One region of the Paenibacillus puldeungensis genome, then DNA from elsewhere that is predicted to be linked to it. Evidence: riboswitches for the same ligand, from Rfam matches in the RefSeq annotation. Region 1 holds a riboswitch; the other holds the start of a gene.
What was found. Region 1 has a riboswitch for cyclic di-AMP ahead of ACFQ3W_RS19055 (APC family permease). Riboswitches for the same ligand answer to the same signal wherever they lie in the genome.

Region 1 (11,411 bases):
TCGCATAAACAAAAAGTCATGGGAATAGCCAACGAGCTGGGCTTCGACACAGTAGATAATGGTTCTTTAAGCGACTCTTGGAGACAGCAGCCAGGAACTCCTGCATACTGCACAGAACTAACAAAAGAGGAACTAATTATAGCATTAAAAAAAGCAAATAAAGAAAAAGCCCCATTCCTACGGGATAAGGCGATAGAGAAGCTATCGACGGCTAAAGGCGGATATTCACATAAAGAAATTGTTAATCTAAATAGAGAAATATATTATTCCTGAGCAAGTCTGATGAGTTTTAACCTACAAAACGCTCCTCTTGACTCCTGTATTGTTAAACAGATAAAAGAGAGGGATAACCGAACGGCAATCTGCAAAATTCTGGAGATTCCAGGTGGGTTCCACCGAATGACTGTAGATGATGTTGCTGAGTGCGCCCGGTTTGCCAATGCCGCGGGAGCTTTGGCTACGGCGAAAAAAGGCGGGATTCCGGCACTCCCGGATAGAGCAACTATCGATAGGTTTTTTAGGAAATTAAAATATAGGAATAAGAAGAGGTTCTTTTGAGTGTTTCCAAAAGTGACCATCTGATAGAATCAAGCTTCAGGTGGTCATAAGTATATTATTATAAAGGCTAAGAATTACTATTAAAAATCAATCCCCAAGTAGATGTGGGGTCCTTCGTGATTCTTTATTATTAGGTTGTAAATTAAAGAATCAAGGAGGAAGCAAAAATATGACCACACAATTATGGATTCAGATAGCAATCATTTTCGCGTATTGCTATACACTCAATTAGGAGTAAAGAAATTAATTTTCGTCGACTCATCTTACCGACTGCAATAACGGTATATCTAGGTTATAAGTACTTGAAATCTGTGTCTATAGATGGAATTTGATCTGGTCGTATTGTTCCTTTGTGCTGTATTAGGAGCCTTTCTTGTGGATTGTTGATCATAGTATCAACAGTTTAACAGGATGCTTCCGAACAGTTCTTTACTCAGGCTGGGATTTATAATAACTCTTATTGCTTGGATTGGGTTAGTTGTGATCAGATTTGGGATTAGCTTTGCCTTCAGTGGGTTTGCACCTGCCGGCTCTTCCTATCGAGTCATGTGGATTTTTGGGCTGGCATGGCTGTTGCTTTCGGGACAAGGAGCTATTTTCTTCAGAATCGTTTTCCGAAAATTGGGTATATTTGTGTAAGGAAAGAAGACAGTGACGTAGAAATCGGTGATGTTAGTATCTCTAGAAACATTCTAGGTTGGAAAAGGGCTACTCCCAAAGAAGAGTAGTCCTTTCTATTAACTTAGATTTACAAATTTCATTCATAAGTTCGGTCATGACGGTGATAAGCAGCGAAGTTTCTATGGCGCCTGACTTGCCGACTTTTCGAAGTCACGAGTTCGTTTTTTATCGCAATATCATCTATGCTATAATCTTGTTTATTCGATCCATTCAAATAAATTAAACTGTACGAAAGGGGCCAGGCATGAAACGAACCACGATTTTGGCGGTAGTCGGCGGCATTGCGATTGTCGCGTTAGGAAGCTTTTTTCTATTAACGGGAAACGCCGATAAAAAAACAGAGTCGAATGCGCTAGCTCCGCAGAGCATCAAACAGATGGTCTACGATTATAGCGTAGGCAATCTGAGCGGCAAGTCCGCCTCCATCACGTCACATCAACTGATCGTAGACGGCGAAACGGCAGATTCGAAGAGCTATGCTCTGCCCAAGGACGAATTTTTCGTATCTATCGCACCGTACGTCAAACAGACGCATCCTTGCGAAATCCATAGTTTAACCGGCTGCCAAGGCGAGATGACGGAACAGAAATTCCAGGTGAACATCACCGATGCGAAAGGCAAAACCGTACTGGACCAAACAATGACGTCCCAATCCAACGGGTTTATCGACCTGTGGCTGCCGCGGGATCAAACCTATCGCATCACCGTGGGCCATGACGGAAAAACGGCCGAATCGGAAATTTCCACGTTCGAAAATGATAAAACGTGCATTACAACATTACAGTTGAGTTAATCTCACCATTTACCGGGATTCGTATCGTCCGGGAGTGCTTGCTGGATAATGTCTAGATAGTGATTGGCCTTATCTTCCATATATTTTACTCTCTGCTTCGCTTCCTCCAACTGCGCCAGAGCAGCGGCTTTTTGCTCCAATATCATTTCATACCGTTTCTGAATGGTCGAATCGCCTTTCAAGCATAAATTTACATAGGTTTTGATGTCTTTCACCGACATGCCGCATTGTTTCAGATATTTTACGCCTGTGAGCCAATTAATAGATTCATCGTCGAACAGACGATTATTGTTTTGGTCTCGCTGTATGCTGGGTACGAGTCCCTGATCCGTATAGTAGCGAACGGTATGCTCGGTGAGATCCAGCAGTTTTGATACGTCTTTCACAGTATACATGGGAGCCCTCCTCGAATGAATTCTCCGAATCTCTTGACTTCGAGTAACTCGAAGGGAATAGACTCATACTATAGCCCAAGTGAGCTGAAATTGTAAATGAAAAAATAGGAGGACTCCATATGCAAAAAGTAATCTTGAACAATGGTGTTGAGATGCCGATCCTCGGCTTTGGTGTGTATCAAATTCCCGATGCGATGGAATGTGAACAAAGCGTTTACGATGCCCTGATGGCCGGCTATCGTCTGATTGATACCGCTGCAGCTTATCAAAATGAGGAAGCGGTCGGTAGAGCGATCAAACGGAGCGGCGTGCCACGGGAAGAAATATTTGTGACTACCAAACTCTGGATTCAAGACGCCGGCTATGAGAGCGCAAAGCAAGCTTTTGCTAAATCACTGCAAAAATTGCAACTGGATTATTTGGATTTGTACCTTATTCATCAGCCTTTTGGGGATGTATACGGTTCTTGGCGAGCGATGGAGGAGTTGTATCATGAGGGGAAAATCAGAGCGATCGGAGTTAGCAACTTCCAAATGGATCGCCTGGTGGATTTGATGATTCACAATAAAGTAACTCCAGCCGTCAACCAGATTGAGACGCATCCTTTCAACCAGCAAATCGAAAGCGCCAAGTATATGAAAGAAAACAGTGTGCAGATCGAATCGTGGGGACCTTTTGCTGAAGGAAGAAATAACATCTTCCAGAATGAAGTTTTAGTGTCCATCGCCGAGAAATACAATAAATCCGTTGCCCAGGTGATTTTACGCTGGTTGACCCAAAGAGACGTCGTTGTAATTCCAAAATCGGTTCATAAAGAAAGAATCATCGAGAACTTTAATATTTTTGATTTTACCTTAAGCGGAGAGGATATGGAGTGTATTGCTGCATTGGATACGAACAAGAGCTTGTTCTTCTCCCACAACGATCCTGAAATGGTGAAATGGCTGGGCAATGCAAAATTTGAGAGTTAATCCTCATTAAGAAGCGGCAACCTGAGGCTTTACTTAAGTCCAGGTTGCCGCTTTTGTATTTGCGTTAAAGCTGTTTTCGTTATGGTGAGCCTTATACGTTAATTCTTTGGTCGTATTTTTCCGTCAACCGCTTAATGTCTGTTCTTGGCGGATAACCGAACATACGGGCATATTCACGGCTGAATTGGGACGCACTTTCGTAGCCTACCCGGTAAGCGACATCAGCAGCATCCGTTAATTCGGATAGCAAGATACGTCTGGCTCCCTGCAGTCTAAGCTGTTTTTGAAATTGAATTGGGCTCATCGCGGTGACTTCTTTAAAGTGTCTGTGGAACGAGGAGACACTCATATTCGCGATTTCTGCAAGCTCCCCAATGCGCAAGGGCTTATCCCAATGTTTGATGATTTGTTCGATTCCTTCTCTGATTCGGTAGGTGCTGCTCCCTTCCATAGCGATTTGCGCTAGCGCAGCCCCATATTGCCCTTGCATAAGCCTGTACAAAATTTCTTTTTTGTAGATGGGGGCCAGGTACGGGATATCTTTGGGATGATCCAACAATCGGGTTAATCTGTGGACCGCATCCAAGATGGATGACTCGATTTGACCGACAAATAGCGCCCGTTTCGCATTTTCCTTCGGTGGAATTTGAATTTCCGAGTCGTTGATAACCTCTAATATTTCGCTTTGAGAGAATTCAAGCTTGATGCTTAAGTACGGCACATCGGAAGATGCTTTAATCACTTGGCCCATCACTGGCAAGTCCATAGATGCTAGAAGGTAGTCATCGGGACCGTACTGATAGCGTTCCTGTGCCAGCAGAACCTCTTTCAAACCTTGGGCTATGATACATAAAGAAGGCTTGTACACTCTGTATACGGGTTCGGTTATGTGAAAGCTTCGAATAAAAAATAAAGAAGGTATGGCGGTCTCCCATACTCCATCTGCGGTCGTATGACGCTTGATCACGTCAGCCAAATCACTCTGCCGGCTACTTAGTTCAGCCATAGGCTCCTCCTTATTACGATAATCTTTGTTCAATTATAGGGCTTCTGCGTTCAAGATGTTAGTGGTAGTAAGAGGATTAGGCAATGATTTAAGACAATCGGGATAACGGTTTTTTTATGGTTTGTCTCATAATGATCTTATGTTCTTAGGCAATAACGACAGCTTTGATGAAGCAAAACAAGCTTCGTAATTTAGTCTGAAAGCTAGGATGATCCAATGGAATATGTAAAGCTTGGTCACAGGAAGATTTGGTTGTAAAGTTAGCTGAATTGCCGGAAATGGAGGTTGCCGCAGTTTAGGAGTAAACAAACCTGAATAAGGTTAATGACACGAAATAGCACCTTAAGGAATGTGGTTATATGGAGCAGATAGAAGTTAGAGAGATAGGTATAGGGAGAGCAGGGAAAAGCAGCTATTTATTTTCAAACCGGGATTTGTTCAAGCTGTTTCTTCCGTTGATGGTTGAGCAACTGCTGGAATTTTTGGTCGGACTGGCCGCATCCATTATGGTGGCATATGTTGGGGAGGCTGCGGTGTCCGGGGTTTCCCTCGTGGATTTTATCATGGCGCTGCTGATTAATTTATTTGCTGCGCTGGCTACAGGCGGTGCGGTCATTGCCGGACAATATATGGGAAAGAAGCAAATGAAAGAGGCCCGCGAAGCGGCTAATCAGATGGTATGGTTTGTTGGCGCAATCTCCATCGTAGTTATGATAATCGTATATTTAGTAAAGCCGTTTATTTTGTATTCTCTGTTTGGGCAAATTTCCGATGAAGTACGAGGTCATGCCAATACCTATTTAATGATTGTCACGGCATCCGTACCGTTTTTAGCCCTTTACAATGTCGGAGCAGCTATTTTCCGTACGATGGGAAATTCGAAGGTGTCCATGAAGGTAGCTTTACATGTGAACGGGATTAATGTAGCCGGAAATGCCCTGTTACTTTACGGGCTTCACTTCGGTACCGAAGGGGTAGCCATACCGACCTTGATTTCCCGGATCATTGGTGCAGTTGTAATCATCCTACTCGCCATGAACCATAAACATCCGCTGTATATTGAGAAAAGTATAAAAATAAAATTTCAGTGGTCGATGATCAAGAGAATCTTGAATATCGGAGTACCGTACGGAATAGAGAACAGTCTGTTCCAAATTGGTAGAATTCTTGTGCTGAGTCTGGTCTCCACTTTTGGGACGGCGGCTATAGCTGCCAATGCCGTAGGCGGCACAATTGTCTTGTTCCAAGTTCTGCCCGGAATAGCGATTAACCTTGGACTTACTGCGGTCATAGCCAGATGCGTCGGTTCAGGCGATTACGAACAGGCAAAATATTATAATAGGAAAATATTGATTATCGTATATATCTCGCAGATAGTGATGAACGCGATAGTTTTGGCGTTGCTTCCGGTCATTTTGCATTTATATGGCTTGTCTGAAATTACGGCATCCCTTACGACGAAAATCGTGTTGTGGCACGGGATATGTGCCAGCTTTATTTGGCCGCTAGCCTATACTTTGCCCGTCACTTTCCGGGCTTCCGGCGATGCCCGGTATCCCATGGTGATCGGTATTACGACCATGTTCGTTTGCCGGATCGTCATGGCTTATTTGCTAGGTGATTACTTCCATATGGAAGTGTTTGGTACGTGGGTAGCCATGTTCATAGACTGGATCGCGCGAGCGGTATTTTTTATATATCGGTATTTCAGCAAAAAATGGATGCAATTTCGAGCCATATAGAAAGGGCGAAACACAGGGATTTACCTTGCGTTTCGCCTTTTTTCACAGCACAGAAGTCCTTATCGAGCCGTCCAACCGCCGTCCGCTTTAACAACATCACCATTGATGAAGCTTGAATCATCCGATCCCAGGAAAAGAGCGACCCGTGCGATCTCCATAGGATCAGCTAATGGCCCTTGGCCTACATCGCCGATTGCTGCCATACCGAGTGGATGCGGGGCAGTGATGGAGGATTGAATATTCGTCTTAACTCCTCCCGGTGCAATAGCGTTGCAGCGGATATTGCCGCCTTCACGACCGTAGGTGGATGCAATATTTTTCGTCAAGCCGACTAAACCATGCTTCGCCGCAACATATGCAGCGCCGCCTCTGGCACCAAACAGGCCGCCGACGGAAGCATTGTTAATGATGACGCCACCATGAGGCTGGTCTTTCATAATGTTAATGGCTGCGCGGCATGCCATGAACGGTCCCTTGAGATTAATATCCTGAAGTCGATCCCAGTGCTCATCCGTTACATCTCCGACAGGTGTAAAGTTGTCCATGATGCCAGCGTTGTTTACGAGAATATCAAGTGAACCGTAGGAAGTGACAGCGGTTTCAATCATACTCTCGACCTCAGCCCGTTTTGCCACGTTAACAATGACACCGGTCCCTTCACCGCCCGCATTTTTGATTTCTGCTACAACGTCGTTAACAGCGGATGGATTGATATCGGCTACTACGACTTTTGCGCCTTCCTGTGCATATAAAATTGCGATGGCCTTTCCCATGCCGGACCCTGCTCCTGTCACTACAGCTACTTTTCCTTGAAGTTTCATAGTTAAAACCCCCTATTATTAAACCTAAGATATTTGAATTTGAAGCAATTTTATATTATATAGTAGTAAGCACATTCTTCAATTTACATCGCGTGGCGCAATGTTCACGAATGAACGAAACGCCCGTACAACGTCTAAAAAAGCGGTGACAATATACATTAGGGAGAGGAATGTTCATGGGTGCTAAGAAGGTCAATCAAGGAGTCATTCGAACGAAAAAAGCGCTGAAAGAAGCCCTGATCGCGATCCTTAACGAGAAGGCATTGCGGGAAATAACGATTACCGAAGTCGTTACAAGAGCGGGATATACGAGGGGAACTTTTTATAAACACTATCAATACAAAGAGGATCTCCTGGATGAAATACTTCAGGAAACGGTGGATGGCTTCAAGAAAGCGTTCGAGGAGCCTTATGAAGGAAAAAGAGACCATCACGATATGCGCCGTTTATCCGATTCATCGTTAAAAATCTTTCAATATGTCTCCGAACATTCGGCGGCATTCAGTTTATTTTTGAAAGAAAAGGCCCTAGGTTTTCAGGAGAAACTGGGGGAAACCCTGCAGGAAGTTTTCCATCATGATTATGAGCTGCTGTTTCCGGAAATTCCGTCCCATATCAATCGGGAGATTCTAATCAACCAGAACGTTTTCGCTCTTATGGGAGTGATCACTTATTGGGTTCAAACCGGGTATAGATACTCCGACAAATACATGACGGAACAAGTGCTGGAGATCGCCAGGTTGACCTATCGACCGGACATTCCTAGCTGTCTTGGGTTAAAGGCCGAAATCCGATAGCTTATTTTATTTCCTCTATTAACTCTCTTGAATCGTTTCTTACATTTCCTACAGCCGATGATACGGGGTAGGCTCTCATTTTCGTAGCATCGTAGGGTTTAAGTAAACTCTTCAAGAAATGAACATCGGTATTATCTCGATTAAGCCACATCGCCTCATCATCTGGGCGAAGAATAGCGGGCATCCGGTTATGAATACCTGCCATCAGCGAATTAGGTTCGGTTGTGATGATTGTGCAGGTGGCTAATTTATTACCATTCGGGTCGCTCCATATGTCGTAGAGTCCGGCAAAGGAAAAAATACTCCCATCTTGCATCATGATCCGATAGGGCTGCTTACGCTCTACTTCCTGTTTCCATTCGTAAAAACCATCGGCTGGGATGATGCAGCGGCGCGATGCGAGCAGTTGACGGAAGGACGGCTTGTCCGCCAACGATTCCGCACGGGCATTGATCATTTTGCTACCCATGCTCTGATCCTTGGCCCACTCTGGTACAAGCCCCCAGCGAAGCTCACCTAACCGCTGGCCCATTTTGCCGGATATAACCGCAAGTACGTTCTGCATCGGAGCCACGTTATATCTTGGTTTATAGTTGATGATTTTTGAATCTTCAATGATGTAACGTAGGATTAATTCATTGATCGGCAGCGTGATCGTAAAGCGTCCGCACATATCAAAATCCCCCTTTTTGGTGATTTGCATATATTTTATACCGTAGATCCTCTCCATTCCAATTTTATTTTTTTCAGAAAATAGCACTAACCATGCAAGAAACCTCGATTCAAGGAGCAATAAGTAAATGTAAACGGTTTATGAGCGCTTAATGAATCATTTTTATCTTCCATCTCACCTACATTGCCTTTACAAACCTTAACCTGGAACGTATGATTTTATTTGCTTCTTGAAAAAATTCATAAAATTCATAATCGCTGAATTTCCGTAAGGAAAACGGGGGAACCGTATATGGAACCGGCCTAGGTTTGGGCTTGGGACTTATTTGGGGTTAATCTTGAAAAGGCGTCTGTAAATGGCACCGTGATCAAGTAGGGCGACTCTTGCCGTCCGCATCCGACAGCTAACCTCGTAAGCGTTGGTCAGGAGTGGGTTTACAACTTGTGAAATTAGGCACAGGGATACCCTGTGTTTTTTTGTGCCTAAATTTGGACTGAAGGCATTAAAATGTTTTGAAATGCTAAAGGGGAAACTAACTAAAAATAAGGATATTGGCGGTGGAATTTGTGTTTTCCTATATAAAAAGATTTCTTATCGGACGACCTTTAAAGTCGACGGAGCTTGGGGAGCAGAAGCTTACTAAAGTTAAAGCATTGGCAATTTTATCTTCGGATGCCCTGTCTTCAGTAGCATATGGACCAGAGCAGATTTTGCTGGTACTGATGACCATTGGCGCAATAGCCTATTGGTACTCAATCCCTATTGCCATCGGAGTATTAATTTTGTTGGCGGCTCTGATTTTGTCTTATCGTCAGATCATTTTTGCCTATCCACATGGCGGGGGAGCTTATGTCGTATCCAAGGAAAACCTTGGGGTACTTCCAGGTTTAATTGCAGGCGGTTCCTTGCTCGTGGACTATATTCTCACGGTAGCTGTAAGTGTATCGGCTGGAACGGACGCCATCACTTCTGCCTTTCCAAGTCTACATCCTTACAATGTCATCATTGCTGTAGCTTTTGTCGTGCTCATCACCACGCTCAATTTGCGAGGGGTTACGGAATCGGCTTCGGTTTTTGCCTTGCCCGTCTATTTGTTCATACTCGCCCTGTTTATTCTAATCGGTGTGGGGGCTTACAACATACTGACCGGACACGTCTCGCCAAGCCTTCATACATCAATCGGCACCCCGGTTGCTGGGATTAGTCTGTTCTTGTTATTGCGTGCCTTTGCATCCGGATGTACCGCTTTGACGGGGGTTGAGGCCATTTCGAATGCCATTCCTAATTTTAAAGAGCCTTCTCCTCGTAACGCAGCGAAAACGCTGATGGCCATGGGTACCATTTTGGCTTTGCTTTTCTCGGGCATAGTAATTCTTGCCTATTACTACGGAGTTGGACATCGTGAAGAAGTGACGGTGCTTTCTCAAATTGCCGAGCAAACTTTCGGACGAAACTTCATGTACTTCTTTATTCAGGGAACGACAGCCTTGATCCTTATTCTTGCCGCCAACACGGGCTATTCTGCTTTCCCGCTGCTCGCGGTTAATCTGGCCAAAGATAAGTTTGTCCCAAGAATGTTCACGGTGCGTGGTGATCGACTCGGATATTCCAATGGAATCATTTTTCTCGGACTTTTTTCGATTATATTGATCATTGTGTTTAAAGGACAGACCGAAATGCTGATACCGTTGTATGCCATTGGGGTGTTCATTCCGTTTACGTTATCCCAGACCGGCATGATGGTCAAATGGATTAAAGAAAAGCCAGAGGGCTGGGTTCACAAGCTCCTGATCAATACGACCGGTGCCTTGATCAGTTTGTTAGTCAGTGTCATGTTCTTCATCACCAAGTTTAGCAGCGTATGGCCGGTTCTCGTGTTCTTACCCATCATTATTTACTTTTTCCACCGAATTCATAAGCATTACGAGGCGATTGCCGAACAGCTGAGAGTATCGAATTCTGTACCAGCTATACCGATTGAGGGGAATGTCATTATCGTTCCTGTTGCGGGTATTACGCATGTGGTGGAAAATTCGCTCAATTATGCGAAGTCATTGTCGCCTCATCAGATTATTGCTGTGCATATTCCTTTTGAAAGAGAAGACGAAGCGATTTTTGAACAAAAGTGGGGGAATTGGCAGCCGGGTATTAGATTGGTGACGCTGTATTCTCCATATCGGAGCATCGTACAGCCACTGCTTAAATTCGTTGATATTGTGCAGAACAAGGCGAATGAATCCAACTACCAGGTTACGGTCATTATTCCTCAGTTTATACCGAAAAAAGGCTGGCACAATATCCTGCATAACCAGTCCAGCCTCTTGATCCGGGCTCACTTGCTCTACCGCAAAAACGTTATTGTGGCAACAGTGCCTTATCATTTAAGTAAATAATAGTCGGGATCCAGACCGCTCAATAAGGCGGCAAAATGTACATGGGAGTCGTGTTCAAACACGGCTCCTTAACATTTTTATCAAGGCGCATGATATAATGAAATACATAACTCAATTTACTATATATTCCATAACGCTGGTATCAACGATTCTTTTTCTTGGGGGAAATGAAGTTATGGCGATTCATCTAAGCACTGAGGTATGTCGAAATTTTAATATTCGGTACCCTATCTTTTTAGCAGGTATGGCCGGCATACCGAATATGCCCTCCCTCGTAGCAGCGGTGTCCAATGCTGGCGGCTTTGGAACCCTAGGAGTTGCTTATATGACGCCTGAATCCGGGATACTGCTTCTAAGCTGAATAATCCGGAGTACATGTCGCTATGGGCGGGACAAGGCACTAGAATGCTAACAGCGAATCAGAAGGCTGAGGATATTATCATGGAAGTAATGCAGCAAGCTAGGGCGATATTGGAGTAAGGTTACGGCGTTTGCTCTAACGAATCCAATAAGCGCTATTTGGAGGAAAAACGGGGTTTTGAAAATCTAACGAACCTGAGACACGCTATTTGACCGTTTTC
Region 2 (11,411 bases), on a different contig from region 1:
ACTTTTTGAATCAAATCCGCCTTAAACCAAGGGTTGTCGGTTTGCGCGACAAAAATGCCGTCATCCTTCAGCGCTTCGTAAATTCCTTGATAGAACCCGCGTTCGAAGAGGGGCGCAGCCGGTCCTACCGGTTCCGTAGAATCGACCATGATGACGTCGTATTTATTTTTGCTTTCAATAATATGCATGTAGCCGTCGTTCACTTGCACTTCAACCCTAGGGTTGTCCAGTTCACCGGCGATTTCCGGCAGGTATTTTTTCGAATATTCAATCACTTTCCCGTCAATTTCGACGAGTACCGCTTTTTCGACCTCAGGATGCTTGATCACCTCACGAATCACCCCGCCGTCGCCGCCGCCAACGACAAGCACTTGCTTCGGATTCGGGTGCGTAAAGAGCACTGGATGTGTCATCATTTCATGATAAACGAACTCATCCTTAATCGTTGTCATGACCATGCCATCAAGGACAAGCATGCGGCCGAACTCCTCGGTGTCGATCATGGCCAAGTCTTGGTACTCTGTTTTTTCCGTGACCAACGTTTCGCGAATTTTTGCCGTAATGCCAAAAACAGGGGTCTGCTTCTCCGTAAACCACAATTCCATCGTATGATTACCTTCTTTCCGATTATCTTGTATCGTGTTTCAACCGTCATATTCAACCCACAGCCTCAAGCTATGGGGGCTTTTTTCCGATTCACATCTCGCCGAGTTTCACATCCTATATTGTACCAAAGAACATCGATAATATCACAAAATGGGAAGGGGGTGGTAGCCCTACTCGGGGACCGTCGTAAAAGATCCAGTGTAAGCACTGTAACCCGTTTGCGTGACCCGGTTAATCAACGATATGCTGCCTGAATTCGTGTCCTTCTTTTCTGTAACCCTAGAGTCTGTACTGTTCTTCATAGCTTGGTAGGGCAAATGATTTGGCACTTCAGTAATCTGTGTTCGCGTCTGCAGCCAAGGTGTATGATCGCATGCAGTTATAGCAGTTGTTAGTGAAATAATGATTAGCGAGACAGCAAGAGCCACCTTATTTCTTTTTTCCATCGCATTTAGGCCACCTTTACCCAAATAAAATCAAATAATTCCCCCGTTGATATTACTACTTATACATAATTTTCCTAATTGCTGCAACAGTATCGGTTCATCCCTCTAGCTCTTTATGAATGAGTTGACCCAAACTTTCCCATACTAAAAAGACAATGAAGCTCGTTGCCCTTTGATCTGCCCCTTGCGACAGGTTTGACCTGTTATGACAAGGTGGCTGCGCTTCACACCGCTTCGGATGGAAAGGAGGGACCCTTTCGTGCAAAAACTCGCTCGGAGTGATAAATACCATCACCGAAAACCACGCCGGCTCGTGCGCCTGTTTAAGTTTATGCTGGGTGCCGGGCTTCTTGGTCTATGTGCCGCCGGGATCTTGCTGCTCTATTTGTACCAGGCCGACCTACCGCTTGCGGACTCGGACCGGAATTCACTGCTCATCGACAGCAAAGGAGACACGATTGCGGTTTTCTCCGACGGAGGCCGGAACCGTGAAAATGTGGATCTCGAGCAAATCTCTCCATGGCTGATCAAATCGACGCTTGCGACAGAGGACCGGCAGTTTTACAAGCATTTTGGTTTTGATCTCAAAGGCATGACCCGCGCGGTTCTTGTCAATCTCAAGGAAATGGGTAAGGTGCAGGGAGCTAGTACGCTGACGCAGCAATTAGCGCGCAACCTGTACTTGTCGCATGAGCGTACGTGGTCTCGGAAGATGAAGGAGGCCATCTACACCGCCCAGCTTGAAATGAAGTACAGTAAGGCCGATATTCTACGTATGTATTTGAATGAAATTTACTACGGGCACGGAGCCTACGGGATTGAAGCGGCTGCAAAAATGTATTTTGGCAAACACGCGAAGGATTTAAGCCTTGCTGAAAGCGCCATGTTGGCTGGAGTACCCAAAGGACCCACCTATTACTCGCCCCTCAATCATATGAAAAATGCGAAGGATCGCCAGCGCACGGTGCTGTCGGCGCTTGTCGATACGGGAGACATTACCCAGGCAGAGGCTGACCAGGCCTATAATGAAATGCTTAAATTTCAATCTCCCAAACAGCGCCCACCCGTGGACAAGGCTCCTTACTTTCGCGATTATGTGAAAAATATCGTTATTGGAGACCTCGGCTTTGATGAAGCGATGCTGGAACATGGCGGATTAAACATTTATACAACGCTTGACCCGGATGCGCAAAAAGCCGCCGAGGCCGCAGTTTCTTCGGAGCTCGCCAGTACGCCGGAGCTCGAAGCCGCCCTGATCTCCATCGATCCGAGAAACGGCCATATCCGGGCGCTTGTAGGCGGCGCCAACTACACGGAAAGCCAATATAATCATGTATTCGCCAAAACACGCCAGCCAGGCTCAAGCTTCAAACCGATCATGTATTTAACGGCTTTAGCATCAGGGAAAATGACGGGCGCCAGCAAGTTCAGCAGTCAGCCGACGCTGTTTCACTATGACGATAACCGGAAAACGTACAGTCCGAAAAATTTTGGTGACAAATATTTAGGTGAGATCGATATGCGCCAAGCGATCGCTGCCTCGGACAATATTTATGCCGTAAATACCATTTTGACCGTCGGTGCGGAAAAGGTGATTGAAATGGGGCGAAAAATGGGCATCACCAGTCCGATGCAGCCGGTACCTTCCCTCGCGCTGGGCACGTCCCCGATCAGCCCGTTTGAGATGGCTACGGCCTTTGCCGTGATCAGCAATCAAGGCCGGAATGTTAAGGCGGTGGCCGTGCTCAAAATCACCGACGAAAAGGGTCATGTGCTGTATGAGGCCGAACCGGAGAAATCCGAACAAATTGTGCCGCCAGCCGCCGCGTACGTGCTGACGCGCTTGATGGAGAGCGTATTTGAAACCGGTGGTACGGGGAACCGGGTCTCTAACGAGATCAAACGCCCGGTTGCCGGCAAAACCGGTACGACCAGCACCGATGCCTGGCTGGTTGGCTTTACGCCGGAGCTTTCCACAGCCGTATGGGTCGGATACGATAAGGGAAAGACGCTCGGTACGACGGAATCGCGCAAGGCTGCACCGATTTTCGCCAAATATACCGAGCAGGCGCTCGAAAAGGTGCCGCCGAAAATTTTCCCGATTCCCGATGACGTTGTGAGCGTGTATATCGACCCGGAAACTGGCAAGCTGGCGACAGCGGACTGTCCCGAAAAGAAGCTGGAGGTCTTTGTACGAGGAACAGAACCGACGCAATTTTGCGAGGAACATGGTAAAGGTAAGGCGGAGCCTGTACCGGTGCCAGTTAAGGACGAGAAGGAAAGCCATTCCTGGTGGAGCGATCTGAAGCGTTGGTGGATGGACTAAATCGCCGGAGTTTTATACGATAATGGCAGGGTTCCATTTTTCCAATTTCCACTGAAGGGGATACGTTCGAAGTATGATTGAATTTGTTGGAATGACGGCAGGGCAACCCTTGCCGCCGGACTTTTATCGTCTCACAGCCTTGGAGGCTGCGCCTTTGTTGCTTGGGCATACGCTTGTCCGCCGTACGGAAAGCGGGGACATTCGCTGCCGCATCGTGGAAACGGAGAGCTACGGCGGCGTAGAGGATAAAGGCAGCCACGCTTTTGGGGGACGGCGAACCGCACGCACGGAAATTATGTTCGCCGCGGGCGGCGTCGCTTACATCTATTTGATTTACGGCATGTATAACTGCCTGAATGTAGTCATGGGCGCGGCGGATGACCCGCAGGCGGTATTGATCCGGGCCGTGGAGCCGCTAACTCCGGCCGACGAGGCGCTGATGCGGGAGCACCGTGGCACACCGGCCCGAAGGCCGGTCGACTTATCCGGCGGTCCCGGCAAGCTGTGCCGGGCGCTTGGCATCGACAAGTCCCTGAACGGCCAGCCGCTCACGGTGCCCGGCGCACCGCTGTGGCTGGAGGCAGGGGCCGGAGCGAAAGCGGGGGCTGGCGCCATAATGCAGGCGCCCCGGGTCAACATCGCCTACGCCGCCGAGTACGCGGCCAAGCCGTGGCGTTTTTACCTGCGCGAAAGCCGCTATGTATCGATCATCGATAAGCAGGCTGAGGTTTGGAATGAGCTGGGTGGGGAGTAGTCTGGAAAAGTTGCTCGAATGGCATTTTTCAATACAAGGTATTTTTCACATGTAATTTGTCTATTACCTTTGCCGCGATCCGCATACCTGTGTACGATAAATGTAAAAAGTGCATCTAAATTGCCCGAAATCCCGAAACTTGCTCGACTAATTGTAAAAAGTACATCTATTCGTGATTAACTCCGTGTCTACAATCCTAATGTGACCATTTAGCTGTACTTTTTGCATTTACTCTTCCGAAAACCAAGTATGGGCGTGAAATAAATGTATAAAATGCAATTAACTCAAACTGGGGAAATTAATTTTACTCAAACACAATTACGAAATTGGAGTCCTTTGTTTTACTAACCACTCGCTTAATTAACTCCTCCCTTATTTCCACACCTATCGGCTCTCCATAAGGCTCCTCCCACTCTGTAATTGCATCCTTGTAGGCAATAAATCCCCCAACTATCATTTCACCAGGAATCTTTACTACTTTTCCATCCATTTGAACTTTGATGTATGAACGTGTACCCGTTATTTTGACCATACCTTGCACCTCCTTTTAGGTAAATGCCATTCACCGTTTTAAGCGCTGATATTATCATCCTGGTAACAAATTATCAGTCATTCTAAAATAGTCGACAATACTAATCGAAATGCAGGAGGAAATTCAGTGGCTGGACTACGGTCAAGACGCAGCACTTCTATATAATAGCTGAGGGCTGCTCATTCATTCGGCCGTTGATCTCCAGCGGGTGGCCCCGTGCAATCAAAATCTCCAGACAAGCAAACAAATTTTTAATTAAATTCCATATTGTGGCACAACTTTTCGATCTCTGCTCCGTCTAAATCTACGTAGTATTTCGCACTTATGTGTAAAACACGTGATTTAGGAGGCAATGAAAGTTGAAGCACTCGAAATCTTTTGCCAAAGTTGCGGCAGCCGCTCTCGTCCTGTCCCTGGCAGTCACCGCAGGAGCCGTTCCGCCTCTGCGTCCTGCAGCTACAGTCGCTGCTGATAAAACGAAACAAGAGCCCGTTGAGTAATACTTGGACGCGATGGCTCCATCCTGAAATCTGACTGGAAGGCCATCGGATCAAGCAAAGTTGTCCACAAGACGTTTGATATGTCCAAGTAACCGTCCACTTATCAACAACTTACAAAAAAGCGATAACCCGCGGCTTCATGCCAGCGAATTATCGCTTTCTTTTTTTCTAACATTCTATTCCCAACACTCTAACTTCATCCGCACGCTTAGGACTCCAGAGCCGCTTTCAGCGCATCCGGGGACCGTTCCCACCATTCGCTATTCGTCTCCGTCAGCAGACGCTTTAGCCCGGCTTTTTGCTCACTCGTCAACCCATCCAAGATGACTCTACGTTTGAGAGCGTAATCCATTTTGTTTACATGGTCGGCAAGAATTTTCCAGCCCCGCCGCGCTTCCGTATCGATCCACATCTCGCAGGCCGTCATGCCGCCGTAAAACTGGCCCTCTTCCCCGCGATCCACAGCGACCCATACGAGCCATACCTGCCGTCCGCCTGGCACATCCTCGCGATTCGTCGAGAACTTAATTCCTTTCTCTACTTTACTCTTCGCGTGCATCGCCCCGATATCGATGTAAACCTCATCCCCGTCGATAATAACCGGCGACATGCTGTTCAAATCGATAGAGCCGGCGCCAAATCCTTTGTGCTTGCTTTTTTCCTCGTTGCTGATGATATTTAAGGAAAATATCTTTTTCCCCGTTTTCGGTGATTGATCCATAATTCCCTCCAATTTCCCACAGACCTGCAATTTGCAATTGCACCTCTCCTTGCAGAGCGGCTATTTACCTGCTGTAGCTAGACTCTTTTTTTCGATTTTAGATTAATTCAATTTTAGCTAATAATCTGCCAAATGCAAACATATACATGCTGTAGATGCTTGTCAACGGGAGGTATCCATTGTATGACCCGACGTACTATAACCTACAGTATTTTCGCTATTGCCTTATGCCTCACCCTCGGAACGATCGGTTACCGCTTATACGCCGGGCCTGAATCCCAGTCTTCGTTCGCTCCGGATAAGGTCAAGCCCAAGGCTGTCCAGAAAACTGGACAAACACCGCCGCCAGTGCCGCAAACAGAAAGTATCCAGCTGCCAAAAGCGGAGATACTCAGCAACCGGATTGCCGAGTATCACATTGATGTGAAACTGGATGAGAGCAAGGATACACTGACCGGCTGGGAGACGTTAACCTGGAAGCACCCCGGCAAAAAAACGATTAACGAAGTATATTTTCATCTGTACCCTAACGCCTTTGCCTCCTCTGATACGACATTTATGAAGGAATCCGGCGGCAAGCTCCGTGGTGACGTCATGCCCAAAGACGGCTTTGGCTCTATGGAAATTACCGAGCTGCGAACGACCGACGGAATATCCCTGCTCCACCGGATTCAATATGTACAGCCCGACGACGGCAACACGAAGGATAAAACCTTAGCCAAGGTTCGCCTGCCCGTTTCGGTTCAAGGAGGCGACAGTCTAACCCTTCGGATGAAATTCACGGTCAAGCTTCCGAAAATTTTTGCCCGTATGGGGACAGCTGGGGATTTTGTAATGGCAGGGCAGTGGTTTCCGAAGATCAGCGTCTATGAGCCTGTGGGAACGCGTGGAAGAACGACGGAGGGCTGGAACTTGCACCAATATCACGGGAACTCCGAGTTTTATTCCGATTTTGGCATATACAACGTGAGGATCAATGTGCCGGATACATACATCGTGGCCGCCACCGGTTTTCAGACGAAAAAAGCTGCAGTCAAGGACGGACGCAAAACGGTACAGTATTACGCCGACGATGTTCATGATTTTGCTTGGTCTGCTTCGCCTGACTTTATCTACGCGGAAGAGCCGTTCTCCTCTCCAGAGGTTCCGGGCGTACGTATCAAGCTATATTTGGACCCCGCCCATAAGGATCTAAAGGAACGTTATTTCTACGCTGCCAAGGTTGCGCTGTCCAACTTCAGCAAATGGTACGGCCGCTACCCATACTCTACGCTATCCGTCGTTGTCCCGCCTGCTGCGGGGAACGGAGCTGGGGGCATGGAATATCCGACGCTCGTGACCGCCTTTGGCGCAAACAGTGACTCCCCCGGCTACGACGAGTTAGAGCGAACGGTCATTCACGAAATCGGGCATCAATTCTTTTACGGAATGATCGCAAGCAACGAATTTGAAGAGGCATGGCTGGACGAAGCTTTCACCTCCTACGCTGAAGATAAGTTGATGGAGCAGGAGTTCGGATTAGCCCCGAATCTGCCAATCCAGGCGGCCCTGATCTCCTCGCCGGCTCCGCTGACCCAGAATGCCTGGAAATATAGCCAGGATAACTATGCTAAAAACGTCTATTACCGCGGCAAATTGATTCTTCTCGATATCGAGCGGCAAGTTGGAAGCAGTACAATGAACAGGATTCTTTCTGCTTACAGCGGCAGATATCGGTTCAAGCACCCTACGACGTCCGATTTCCAGCGTGTCGTCGAGCAGGCGACGGGGCGCAGCTGGAAGTCCTATTTCTCGCAATACGTCTACGATGGTAAGATGGCCGATTTCTCTGTTGATGCTATCAAGGTGTCCCCTATTCGCCAACAAGAGGGCGGGCAAATCTATGAATCGAAAGTCATCATCTCGCGTAAAGGGGCTACTCACCCTAAGGTTCCGCTGCTCATTACCTTCAAGGATGGGCATAGCGTCCGTAAGCAGTGGAACGGGGAGAACGACCGCGTAGAGCTGAAGCTGAAGTACAAGGAACCTGTAGCTTGGGTACAGATCGATCCCAACTATACGCTCGTCGTTGAAAATAAACACATCAACAACTACTTAAAAGCCGAGATCCCTGAGCCGACCCGTTCCCGTTCCAATATGAGTGTCTCCAAGCTGCTTGAAGCTCTACTCGGGACGCTCCTATGGTGATCTGCTTTTCAATGCAAGCTCAATCTTTTTAGGAGGGCAGGAAAAAAAATGACCTATATTCGTCAAGGTTTGGGCTTGGTAAAAAGCCAATTTCCCTCTGTCATCATACTGTTCTTGTACCAGCTCCTTTGGGGACTGTTCCTTTACCGACTTGTCGATACCGCCGTAACAGCACTGCTGCAAAGATACCCAGACCCTCCCCCAACGGGGCTCAGCCGGATTCTGTTCTTATTAGAGGGGGAGATTAATTTGAGTAGCAGCCCGGAAATTCGTCTTTACCTCGGGCTTTTGATTGGGATGGCTATACTTCGCCTGCTGCTAACCCCTCTTTTCCAGGCCGGGATTCTCTACGGGCTTGTTCCTGCGGAGAGCCGGGCGAACGGCCTTCCCCTCTTCCAAGGGATGAAAAAATGGTGGAAACCTGTTTCACTGTTCTACTTGATCGAGCTCGTCTTGATTTTGTTACCGGCCCTTTGGGTAGTACCTGGATTAACGTCCCTTTGGCCAAAAATTCTGAGCACTAACAGCAGTGCCACTCCATGGCTCATTGCCCTTGCATACATTTTGGGGTGGCTCACTTATGGCTGGGTAGTCCGCCAGTCCCTGCTTTTCGCCCAGTTCGGCTATTTGTTTAAATCCGGAATCTGGAACTCTTTAATTCTCTGTTTTAAGCATATTCTTGAGGGAATCGGAATTTCACTCCTTCTTTGCGCCTTCGGTCTTCTTCTCTTTCTGCTGTTTGGTGCGGCCTCATGGTTCTGGACCGGAATGCTCGCATTAATTCTTCAACAGACCTATCCTCTCTTTCGAAGTACCTTTAAAATTTGGCGAGTAACCTCTCAATATCAACTTTGGCAAGCAAAGACACAAAATAGTTAATTTTTTTTCATCATTTCCAATCCTAATAAACACAAGGCCTTCGCTAATTTGCGGGGGCCTTGTGTTATATTTTGGTCTCAAAATCTTGTAAATTAACCATTGCCAAAAGATACCTGGCTTTGTTACAATAACAGCAACACAAATTCAGTAACAGTTTTGTAATTAATTTTGTCACCTTTAGCAGGAATTTAGCATTGGGTGTCGAATACTTAATTTCAGGTGTGAAATCAGAGCCGAATTCCCTACACCGGGGGAAACGGGGGAACCACTTTGGGTGAATTGATCTCGTAATAGAGGGATCATAGGGGACCTTCAACCGAATCCTTAAGCTAACCTCGTAGGCATTGGAAGGAGCATAACTTCTTGAAAAAGCGTTTAACCGTAGCTGCAGTAAGTTTTGCCTTGCTTTTCACCATCGGAACTGGTAGCGTTTTCGCGGATTCTAAATTGGACAATGTCGTTAGCTCAGCAATTGGTACCGATTATGTTTCCGGCGGAACGAGTACATCCGGGTTCGACTGCTCTGGATTTACGAAGTATGTATTTTCTCATCTCGGTATTAAACTTCCTCACCAATCCGGCTCTCAATATAAAATGGGAACTGCCGTATCCAAAGATGAGTTGATTGCTGGCGATCTGGTATTCTTTAATACTTCCGGCAAAGGCGTTTCCCATGTTGGTGTATTCGTCGGCGATGGTAAATTTGCACATGCCTCTTCTTCGAAAGGCGTAGTGATCAGCAATCTCAGTGACAAGTATTACGTTGAACGTTATGTTGGTGCTAAAAGAATTATGAGTACCGACAAATACGAAGACGTGGCTACAGACGGCGGAGATCAAGATAACGTAGAGTAAAAGTAACACCTACATAAAGCCCGTAGAGATGATTACAACAATCGTCCCTGCGGGTTTTTTCGTTATATTTTTTTATTATTTAAAATACGTTAACCGGTTTTTCGATATTTGAAACGAGGACAAGAATTTCCTTTTTCTGCATAAATATTATTTTGCCTTGTCAATTCTGGACGACCCTGGTAAAATAACCAGAGTAAATAGTAACAACTTTGTAATTAGTGTTAGCGACGTCGTTTTGGGGTGCATACTACACGAAACTGCCGAATTCCTACGCACCCGGGGAACGGGGGAACCATACACCAGGGTGAATTGATCTTGCTTCAGAGGGATCATAGGGAACCTTCAACCGAACCCTTAAGCTAACCTCGCAGGCCTTGGAAGGAGTTTGACATCTTGAGAAAGACTTTGACAGCAGCGGTAACGAGTTTGGCTATTTTATTCAGTATGGGAGCCGGTAGCGGTTCTGCGCACGCTTCATCAACACCATTAAGCAGTATCGTCGATTCCGTGTATGGAACGCCTTACAAGTGGGGTGGAACCAGTACTTCAGGATTTGATTGCTCCGGATTTACCAGATATGTGTTTAGTAAAATGGGGATCAAGCTCCCACGCGTATCGACTGCCCAGTTCAAGCAAGGAACCACAATATCCAAAAGCCAGCTGAAAGCAGGCGATCTCGTCTTCTTTAAAACGCAGGGCAAAGGAAAAATATCGCATGTAGGTATTTATGTCGGAGACGGAGAGTTTGCACACGCCTCGGCCTCCAAAGGGATCCGAATCGATAAGCTAAATAGCAAATATTATAAGATACGCTACGCTGGTGCTAAACGTGTTCTGAGCAAATACGGATATTCCGTCTATGCATCGGAGCTGTAATTTCTTGAATAAATGGACCTACTCATGAACCGAAAGCCGCAAGGTGATTCTCCTTTGGAATCGCTTGTGGCTTCTTTTTTTATCAGCTCCGACTATATAACGCAGAAGGGCTTAGAAAGGTTGCTGGAAACTTACGGTATTTAACCTAAATCCTTGTTAGTCCTCTCTTTCCAAACCTTTACAATAGGGGTAATACCCGTTACAGTGAGGTTAAGGAAACCAGCGGTTGTATCATCGTATTCCTACTGGTCAAAGGAGGAGAAAAATGAATAAACCGACTCTAACGTTTCACATCGTGCCCATGGAGGAATCCCACGGCGCGGAAATTTGCACCTGGCGCTATCACTCTCCTTATGATATCTATAGTTGGCTCCCGTGGGAACAAATGAAAGCGCTCGACGTAGAATTCGGCAATCCCGTAATAAGATCGGAGCAATATGTGTCCGTAGTGGATGAGAATGATATTCTCGCCGGATTTGCTCAATATTTCCCTCTGGAGGGCGTTACCCGGCTTGGCATCGGGATGAAGCCTGAGCTTTGTGGCTATGGGTGGGGTAAGGATTTTGTGCAAGCTATCGTCGAGGAAGCGCTGCACCGAACGCCTGACAATGAAATAGACCTCGAAGTGTTGACCTGGAATACACGAGCGATCCGCGCTTACCAAAAAGCAGGTTTTATGATCACTGATCTATACGAGAAAATGACTCCCGGAGGCATTTCTAAACCTTT

Region 2: another riboswitch for cyclic di-AMP. It lies ahead of ACFQ3W_RS24060 (C40 family peptidase); the one in region 1 lies ahead of ACFQ3W_RS19055 (APC family permease).

What each region holds. Positions count from the first base shown of each region.
Region 1 covers NZ_JBHTLM010000016.1:34,636-46,046, reverse strand. The annotation lists gene ACFQ3W_RS19105 (NADPH-dependent F420 reductase) at 1-273, shown strand, start outside; gene ACFQ3W_RS19100 (hypothetical protein) at 400-558, shown strand; gene ACFQ3W_RS19095 (CueP family metal-binding protein) at 1,484-2,032, shown strand; gene ACFQ3W_RS19090 (MerR family transcriptional regulator) at 2,035-2,427, opposite strand; gene ACFQ3W_RS19085 (aldo/keto reductase) at 2,547-3,398, shown strand; gene ACFQ3W_RS19080 (AraC family transcriptional regulator) at 3,490-4,404, opposite strand; gene ACFQ3W_RS19075 (MATE family efflux transporter) at 4,764-6,146, shown strand; gene ACFQ3W_RS19070 (SDR family oxidoreductase) at 6,206-6,967, opposite strand; gene ACFQ3W_RS19065 (TetR/AcrR family transcriptional regulator) at 7,144-7,764, shown strand; gene ACFQ3W_RS19060 (SOS response-associated peptidase) at 7,766-8,437, opposite strand; cyclic di-AMP (ydaO/yuaA leader) riboswitch at 8,683-8,870, shown strand; gene ACFQ3W_RS19055 (APC family permease) at 9,004-10,830, shown strand; partial or broken gene ACFQ3W_RS19050 (nitronate monooxygenase) at 11,006-11,167, shown strand.
Region 2 covers NZ_JBHTLM010000029.1:21,003-32,413, reverse strand. The annotation lists gene speE (polyamine aminopropyltransferase) at 1-605, opposite strand, end outside; gene ACFQ3W_RS24100 (hypothetical protein) at 777-1,052, opposite strand; gene ACFQ3W_RS24095 (transglycosylase domain-containing protein) at 1,291-3,378, shown strand; gene ACFQ3W_RS24090 (DNA-3-methyladenine glycosylase) at 3,452-4,132, shown strand; gene ACFQ3W_RS24085 (Imm74 family immunity protein) at 4,437-4,664, opposite strand; gene ACFQ3W_RS24080 (hypothetical protein) at 5,024-5,164, shown strand; gene ACFQ3W_RS24075 (YwhD family protein) at 5,373-5,885, opposite strand; gene ACFQ3W_RS24070 (M1 family metallopeptidase) at 6,069-8,072, shown strand; gene ACFQ3W_RS24065 (hypothetical protein) at 8,121-8,951, shown strand; cyclic di-AMP (ydaO/yuaA leader) riboswitch at 9,173-9,310, shown strand; gene ACFQ3W_RS24060 (C40 family peptidase) at 9,315-9,806, shown strand; cyclic di-AMP (ydaO/yuaA leader) riboswitch at 10,055-10,195, shown strand; gene ACFQ3W_RS24055 (C40 family peptidase) at 10,200-10,682, shown strand; gene ACFQ3W_RS24050 (GNAT family N-acetyltransferase) at 10,948-11,411, shown strand, end outside.